Regions from separate parts of the Paenibacillus sp. FSL K6-1217 genome, predicted to be linked through region 1. Evidence: riboswitches for the same ligand, from Rfam matches in the RefSeq annotation. Region 1 holds a riboswitch; the other holds the start of a gene.
What was found. A riboswitch is a leader RNA that binds a small molecule or an ion and turns the genes downstream of it on or off. The one in region 1 is predicted to bind cyclic di-GMP.

Region 1 (4,533 bases):
AGCCGGTTATATCGCATGCTATCACTTCTCCTTATCTGGTAGACCATCATAATTAAACAAGTGTTTTCATTCCATAAATGCGGCAAGGGATGAAGCAGCGTTCGTAGCTAACCCTCAGAGATAAATGTATTTTGTGCAACTAAAAACAGCGAAACGGAGATTTGGCGGCACAACTGGCGATTTAGTTGTACGAATTGCAATTGAGCCTACCCCTTGCACCCTAATCGGGGCGCGGTAAACCCCTCAGCAGGCCATTAGTTAAAGTGATTCTCACACATTTAAATCTAATGAGCTGCTAGTAGTACTTAACAAGAATCCCGCAGAAGCAGCTTCCCGCCGGACTCCAGGCGGCTGTCATGTGAACGGGCAAGATTAATCACCGCATGCTCCTCCTGGAGCAGCTCGATCTCCTCGCCCAGCTTGAGCAGCAGCCTGGAGAAGCTGCTTAGGGCACTGTCCGTGATGCACCCGGTGAACTGTCCCGGATGGGCGAATACCTCAAGCATATGCCGGAGCTTGTCCGTACCGGAGCCGAACTTTCCGTTCATGCGGCTCAGTGCAGCCTGAAGGTCGCGGATCAGGCTCTCCAGGTGGCTGTATTTATCCTCCAGCAGCAGCATGACCACCAGGCCATAATTCACGGACTGCTGGCGGGATTCCACGTTCCTGGCCAGCTGGCGCGCCGACTCGCGCAGTTCGTCCGTCTCTGTCCGCAGCAGGCTTGCGAGGCTGTGCAGCCGGTGCTGCTGTACCCCGGCGTGCCCGGCGTACAGGCCGCTGCCGGTGACCTGGCCGCTCACATAAATGCTGCCGGTGGCAATGATCGTAGATTGGCGTATATCGCCATAGACGTAGACATTGCCCAGGGCTTCGATCCGTGCAGGTCCTTCGAGATCTCCCGGGACAACGATGTCGCCTGCGAAAATCACATCGCCCGCAGTATCCGCCATTTCCCGGGTCAGCAGGCAGAACGGAGGGAAGTCGCATATTCTGACGCTGCCATTCCCTCCGCAGATGCGCGGTCTGCCGGTCTGCCGGGCGACGATATTGCCGCAGGGAAGGAGCCGGGCATGCTCACCGGCAGCGAAGTAGATATCCTGCGGAGGAGGAGGAGGCAGGACACTTCCGTCCGTGTCGAAGCCGGGAATGCCTTCTTCCGGCGGCAGCTTGCGGGCGAAGACCTCGCCCGCAAAGGTAAACGGGGCTCCGGGGAAGCGGAGATACTCCATGGTATCCGCAGGCTCCTGAGCCCGGCGGTCCTGAAGCATCCCGTTGCCCGCCAGCGTATGCTCCGGCAGCATGAATTCCAGCCGGGATGCCCTTCCGGGCAGCGGGGCTCTTCCCTCGGCGATGCAGACCGGGAGATAGGTAGGATTGTCCAGCTCCGCGTACAGGGCGGGAATGTTCAGGTTGCTCAGAACAAAACGGTTGTCCAATGAGGCGATAATCTGTTCTATGGTAAGCGTGGACAGGAGCATCGCCGGGTTGGGCTGGGCACGGACTACCGCTTCGAAGGCGGCGGGACAGTTGACCAGATTCCAGGCGTACTTCTCTGTACGGTATAAAGTGAAGTGAACCTTAAGCTTGTCAGGCGACACGGTAATTTCATATTGCGGCTTCTCGCAGATCTCCCAGGTGATATAATCCGTCTTCGACACCTCGGTTGGCTCTGTAACAGTCTTACAGTTGATCTTCAGGACAACAGGGTGGATCGCAGAGATGCGGGCGGGGGCCCCTCCGGGGAGCGGGGGAGTAATGAATATCTGATTGTCCTGCACGAGGATAATTCCATTCTTATCTCCAGATGTCCCGCCAGAAGTCCGGCCCTCCACAGAGAATGAATCCAGGAGACCCTTGCGTTCGAGCATCAGGGACTCTACGAATTCATATCGGCTTGGTTCGATATACTGCTGCGGCATGGTTGTAACCTCACTTTTTCGTATGATCAATGGCAATTCGTACAGAAAAAGAACATCCTCAAGCCCGGGACAGCTTCCCGTGAACGGCTGGCTTAAGTGGTCTCTATTGGCAGCCTGGCGACCGTAAACGCAGATTCCGGTGTTCTTAGGCCCATGGCTTTGCGTCCTGCCCTTTCGGGGAGTTTGCCTTTAGAAATAGATCAATGATATACATCCTGTAGAGGCGGTTATGTGCGGTCGACTGTAATCGACAAAAAGAGTCATAAATAGTTCTTACGTGGCATTAACTTCTGCAAACAAGCTTAATTCTAGTACTTAAAGAGCTATTTTTCAACTATATTATGCCTATTTATCAAAAAACTTAAAATGTGCAGTTCTATTTCGACAAAAAAACTGGTTTCCCAGCGCTTACAGCTTATGGAAGGCTAGAGAGACGTAAAAGGTCCGGGCTGTCCTTTATACCGGGCGAGTGGAGAAGCCTCATCTAATATATAGATAATGAATGGATCAAACTTGGAAGGAATCAGCAGGTATTCCTTTTTGAGTAATCTTCATTGTGTACATTAATGTTATATATGTGTTAACTATGTAGATAAACACAAACATTATGTGTGTTTTTTCGTAATAAAACCGAAGACATCACGATTATGTTGTAATATAATCTAACTCATAACAAGGAAATTCGATTAAATGTTAACTAATATAACATTAATAGAGCCAGAGACATCAGGAGAGGAGCATGAACCATGCAAATTACAGCAACACCCTACACTTGGCCCTATGACGGTGACATTGACCCGGCGAAGACGGCGCTGATGATTATCGACATGCAGACAGACTTTTGCGGCAAGGGCGGTTACGTGGAAAGAATGGGTTATGACCTCTCGCTAACAGCAAGAGCGATTCAGCCCATTCAGCGGCTGCTGGAACGTATCCGGGACATCGAAGGGTTCACCGTAATCCATACCCGGGAGGGGCATAAGCCGGATCTGTCGGATCTGCCGGCCAACAAGCAGTGGCGGAGCAAGCAGATTGGCGCCGAGATCGGCTCGGAAGGGCCGGCGGGACGTATCCTGGTGCGGGGGGAGCGCGGCTGGCAGATCATTGATGAGCTGGCGCCTGCCGAGGGAGAGTACATTGTAGACAAGCCGGGCAAGGGCAGCTTTTATGCGACAGACCTGGACCTAATCCTGAAGAATAAAGGAATTACCCATCTGATCCTAACCGGGATTACTACCGATGTCTGCGTACACACCACGATGCGGGAAGCCAATGACCGCGGGTACGAGTGTCTGATCCTGGAGGATTGCACGGGGGCTACGGATGAAGCGAATCATCTGGCAGCGCTGAAAATGGTTCAAATGCAGGGCGGGGTGTTCGGCAGTGTAAGTGACTCGCAAGCGGTGCTTGAGGCGCTGGAGCAATACTGAATCCTACGAGTTCAAATTACATCATAACGGGGGAATAACCATGTGGAACAAATCCAGAACGAAAGCATTGATACTGTTAACCTCGCTAATGCTGCTTCTGACCGCTTGCGGTAACAATACGGGGGCCGGTAAGGCCGAAGGCCAGGGAGCGGAAGGCTCGGGCGGTCTGAAGAAGGTGGTACTCCGGCTGAAGTGGATTCACCAGGCGCAGTTCGCCGGGTTCTATACCGCAGTGGAAAAAGGTTTCTATAAAGAAGCGGGGCTTGATGTTGAGATCCGCCCGGGGGGCTCGGACTTCCCGGCTGTGCAGATGGTGGCTTCCGGCAGTGAGGAATTCGGAGTGACCGGTGCCGACCAGGTCGTCATTGCCAGAGAGAAGGGGGTCCCTGTCAAAGCGTTGTCCGCGATCTACCGCAAAACCCCGTTCGTCATGTTCACGCTCAAAGAGTCCGGGATCAAGACGATGGAGGACCTTGTCGGGCAAAAGGTGGGCATTAAGCTGGGCGGCAACGAAGAGCTGACCTTCCGTGCCATGGAGAAAAGCGCGGGCATCGAGCCTTCGCAAATCGAAGAGATGCCGGTCAAATATGATCTGAGTCCGCTGTTAACCGGTCAGGTCAAGGCCTGGCCCGGATATGTTATTAATGAAGTGCTGGCTGTAGAGGAGCAAGGCAAGGAAGTGAATATTATTGATCCGAACGACTATGGCATCAATTTCTATGCCGATACCTTGTTCACCACGGAGTCTGTTATTAAGAAGGACCCGGAGATGGTCGCAAGCTTCGTGCAGGCATCTATGCAGGGCTGGGATTATGCGGTCAAGCATCCGGAGGAGGCAGCGGAATTCGGTCTGAAATATGGCGAGAAGCTGGATCTGAAGCATGAGGTCAATATGATGAAGGCCAGCATTCCGCTGCTTGATCCGGAGAAGCTTCCGCTGGGCTCAATGGACGAGGCGGCCTGGGAGACACTGCAGAAGAATCTGGTCGAGCTGGGCTTTGTGAAAAAGGAACAGGATACGGGCGGAATGTTCACCAACGAGTTTTTGAAATAAGGAGGGACCCGATAATGACAACAGCGATCAAAGAACAGCTGGATGCTGCCCCCGCGCAGCATCCCGGTACCCGGGAAACCATGCTCTCACTGCGCAATTGCTCTCTATCCTTCGGCGATGTGCCAGTGCT
Region 2 (4,533 bases), 1.5 Mb from region 1:
CCCATGCGTTCGGTGCCGCTCTGCTTCACCCAGCTGTCAATTACAAGCTCACCGTTAACCCGTACGCGGATACCGTCATCGGAATTGGTATAAATCTGATACGTCTCCGTGTACAGCGGCTTAATCTTCCCGCTCCAGCGGACAGAGAAGAAGTCTATACCGAGGGCGGCATCCGGTGAGCCTTGGCGCCAGTTGAAATCAAGCACCGCATCGGTGCGCACTGCAGCGGGATCACCCGACAGTGTCATGTTATTGAAGTATTCCGCGTACAGTCCATTGGCAGCAGGGGCTTCAACAACCGGAGGCTCCTCCGGTGCTGCTGTTGGAGAAGGAACGGGAGCCGCTGTCGGCGTTGGCACCGGTGTTGGCGTTGGTGCAGGTACTGGCGTCAGCGCTGGTGTTGGCATTGGTGTCGTTACTGGTGCCGGCGTTGTTGTCGGAGCTGCTGTAGCTGCCGGTACGTCTGTTGCAGCCGGAGCAGGGTTGGATAGATTGCCTGTTGCCAAGAAAAGCGCACTTGCAGGCACGGTTCCCTTCACCTGGCTTGGGCTCTGCCACATCAGATGGACATTCGCATCGCCTGCATTCTCATAATACTCTACCTTGATATCGTACAGTTGCCCGGCAGTCAAGGCTATGCTTCCGGTACGGGCCGTTCCGCTCTGCTTGACCCAGCTGTCAATGACCGCTGTGCCGTTCACCCACAGGCGGATACCGTCATCCGATGTTGTATAGAACTGATAGGTCTCACTGTAGGCCGGCTTGATCTGGCCGGTCCAGCGGATGGAGAAGTAATCTGCGCCGAGTGCGGCACTGGGCGTACCCTGACGCCAATTGAAGCTGATGACGTCATCACTCCGCACCATAACCGGGGTCCCCGAGAGCGTCACGTTCTTGAAGTATTCTCCAAGCAGCCCGTTCCTGGCAGGCTTATTCCCCGTATCACTGGGAGTTGGGTCCGGCTTCTGGATCGGCGTGGCGGTTGGAGCCGGAGTTGGCGTTGCGGTTGGAGCCGGTGTTGCTGTAGGCGTTGGCACTGGTGTTGCTGTAGGCGTTGGCACTGGTGTTGCTGTAGGCGTTGGCACTGGTGTTGGTGTTGGTGTTGGTGATGGCGTTGCGGTTGGCTTAGGGACCGCCACCGGAGCAGTCCAGGCCTTATATTGGTCACGGGTCAGGGTGTAGCTGTCATTCATGAAATTCTTGATCGTTGTCGTGCTGTTATTCTCATAGAGCATCTTGCCCCAGTTCATCATAAACACGTAATTCTGCTGGGAAAGCTTCAGCTTCGATATATTCGGCATTTCACCGTTCTCGCCGATGCCGATCGGTTTACCGCCAGCCAGGCTGGTCAGATCATCATGATATTTTGTCGAATAATCGTTATTATATATATCTGCTGCCAGCACATCCACTCTGTCCGCGCCCGGATAGGTCCGTGCATAGGGATCAGAGTTGGCATTCGGCGCATTCGGGTTCCATACCCAAATCAGATTATTTAATTGATGAACGTTTACGAAACGGTCATACATAATATTCCATAGTGCAGTGAAGTTGTCTTTCTTGCCCCACCAGAACCAGCCGCCGTTCATTTCATGGTACGGTCTCCACAGGATTGGAACCTTGGCATCCCGTAGGCTTTTAAGCGAGACGGCTACCTTATCAAGATCGGTTATCAACGCATTATACTCCGTGGTGCCGGGAGTTACGTATTTGTTGAACTGTGCCTGGCTGATTGACTTCTGCACATTGGACCATTCGTATCTGGTGCCCGGCAGGTTCTGATGAAATGTCATGGCAACGATGCCGCCTGCTCTGGACCAGTTCGTCGCACTCCAGACGATATTCTTGCGCTGTTTGGCTACTCCGCTCTCCGTCTGTCCGCCAATCGCTCCAAGCTCATAACCGTGCAGTGCTGCGTATTGTCCGCTTGTTCCCTTCAGCTTGTTGCTTAATTCGTCAGGACTCTCGAAATAGTCATGCTGCCCGGTAATGATCCCATTTCCCGTGATGTCATACAGATTGTTCAGCAGCTCGACCGCCTCGGCTGAGGCCCCCGGATTCACTGGCGCTCCTATAGAGGAGGCAGCCTTGACAGTGGACGGGGCGATTCCCAGTCCCGCAGGTACAACAGACCATACAACGGCCAGCGACAACACAGCGCGGAGCAAACGAGACTTACGGTAAGTTTTCACAATATTCTCTTCCTTTCGGTAGCCAGGCTGCCACTCTTGCGAAGGCCCTATAGCTTTGCGTCCCTATCTTTCGATTAGGTTTGCCTTTGTCGTTTTGGAAGGATCAATCCCTCTTACCGTAAATATCGTCAATATGCAAATTTAATGTATAGTAATGGAGAATTTCCTCGAAAAAATAGTTCTATGTGCCTGATTTAAAATTGTAACATTTGGTTAAATAGATAAGTTAGACCTACGAAATGAACTGATGTAGAGCTATATCCTCCCAGTCCAGAGTAATACGGATATTGTCTTCCTCTACCAGCTCAGACCCTGTCTGCACCTCAATGAACTCCACATCTGTAAGGGCAAGAATGGCATGCTTAGTCCCTTCCGGTATCCTTACCACATCCCCTGCCTTCACGTTGTGCATCTTCTCGTTAATCACAATGCTTGCTTCACCGCTGACAAAAGTCCAGATTTCACAGCGCTTGTGATGCAGCTGGTAGCTGATATTTTTGCCCTCGTTGATGAAAATCCGCTTGGTCAGTACCTCGTTGCCTTCATCATATTTCACATAATCGATCACCTTGTAGTGGCCCCAGCGGCGCTCTTCGTACATCGGCCGTTGTTCAAAGGTCTTCAGCACTTCCTTGATCCGCGGACTCTCGGCCTTATGTGTCACCAGAATGCCGTCCGGGCTGGCCGCGATAATCAGGTCCTTCGCCCCGATAACCGTGATCGGAATATCCAGCTCGTTAATGAGGCAGGTGCCCTCGGAGTCAGCGGTGATGAAGCCTTTGCCGACATGGTTGCTGGTCATTTCCTCGGTCAGGGTGTTCCAGGTGCCCAGGTCCTTCCAGAACCCGTCATAAGGCTGCACCACGATGTTCTCCTCTTTCTCTACCACTTCGTAATCGAAGCTGATCGAGGACAGCAGCTTATACTGCTTCTGGAGCTCCTCGTAATTCAGCGGCAGCCCTTTGCGCTGCAGAATATCCAGCAGGTAGCCCAGACGGAAAGCGAATACTCCGCAGTTCCACAGTGCCCCCCGGCTGATCAGCTCCTCGGCCTGCACGCGGTCCGGCTTCTCCTGGAAGTGGCTCACCTGCAGGTAGCCATTCGCTCCCGCATCTGCGCCCGTCGGAATGATGTAACCATATTTCTCCGAGGCATGCTCGGGAACTACCCCCATCAGCGCCAGGTTCGCCCCGCTCACCAGCATGGTGTTCTCCAGTTGCAGCACGGTTTCGAAAAAGGAGGATTCCACGTAAGGGTCCACCGGCAGAATCGCCACGGTCTCGCTCGGGGAAACCCCAGCGATGGAATACAGGTAGGCGGCCGTCAGCGCAATCGCCGGGAAGGTATCCCGCCGCTCCGGCTCCACGATGATCGGCACTTCGCTGCCGAGCTGGCTCTGAATCATCTCCACCTGGCTGCGTCCGGTCGCCAGATAAGAAGACTCTGCCATTCCTGTCTCCTCCAGCTGTCTCCATACCCGTTGGACCATCGATTCCGGTTCACCTGCCGGGCTTTCCAGCACCTTCAGAAATTGTTTGGAGCGTGAATCATTGGACAACGGCCACAGCCGCTTGCCGGAACCGCCTGATAGAAGTACCAGTTTCATATGTGAACCCTCCGTATCGTATTGTTATTGGGTATTTCTTATTGCGGGAGAATCGTAAATTAAAATCCCGCCTGTTATGAGGGTCGCTGCAAGGAATTGTGGGCTTACGGCCGCTGTTGTCTCCAGATGTTGTTGATTATATTGCTTGCAGCAGATAACATCCGGAGACAATGGCGGACGCTAACGCTCCTACAGCTCCAAAATTCCTCTCCACTCCATTTCATAACAGGCTTTACTTTTTATATCCGCTTCGCCCGCAGGCGAAGCTCCCGGCTAAAGATCCGATATTGCCGCTTGTTGTAGCGGCAAGGAGGGCCGGGCTGCCGCTATGCTTGCGCGGCAGCAGTTGAAACCCTGGTTGCCGCTGCTGTTGTTCCAGCGGTGAAAGATTCAAAGTCTCAAAGACTCAAAGACTCTTAAGTGCCGCTTGTTCCAAGGCGTCTCCGCTGAGTTAGCGGCTAGAGAAACCAAGAGTTCCAAGACAATGGAATCCAAGATCAGGATTCAAGACCGGAATTCAAGACTCTTGTGCCAAGGGCTCGCCGCTCAAGTTAGCGGCGGCTGAAGCTAGTTAGTTAACCACACTTGAGAAATCAGGTGCACTTGTGCTCTTCATTTGCTCATTTAGCTAACATTCCCGGGATTCAGGTGCACTTGTGCTCCTCATTTGCTCGTTTAGCCAACTTTCCCGGGATTCAGGTGCACTTGTGCTCTTCATTTCACCGTGCAGCCCGC

Region 2: another riboswitch for cyclic di-GMP. It lies ahead of MHH28_RS27540 (PA14 domain-containing protein); the one in region 1 lies ahead of MHH28_RS20805 (flagellar assembly protein A).

The regions. Positions count from the first base shown of each region.
Region 1 is NZ_CP150271.1:4,724,074-4,728,606, reverse strand. Features, by position in the region: gene MHH28_RS20810 (aldo/keto reductase) at 1-17, opposite strand, end outside; gene MHH28_RS20805 (flagellar assembly protein A) at 306-1,949, opposite strand; cyclic di-GMP riboswitch class I at 2,025-2,117, opposite strand; gene MHH28_RS20800 (cysteine hydrolase family protein) at 2,666-3,349, shown strand; gene MHH28_RS20795 (ABC transporter substrate-binding protein) at 3,390-4,403, shown strand; gene MHH28_RS20790 (ABC transporter ATP-binding protein) at 4,418-4,533, shown strand, end outside.
Region 2 is NZ_CP150271.1:6,250,953-6,255,485, reverse strand. Features, by position in the region: gene MHH28_RS27540 (PA14 domain-containing protein) at 1-2,192, opposite strand, end outside; cyclic di-GMP riboswitch class I at 2,207-2,287, opposite strand; gene MHH28_RS27535 (sugar phosphate nucleotidyltransferase) at 2,425-3,798, opposite strand.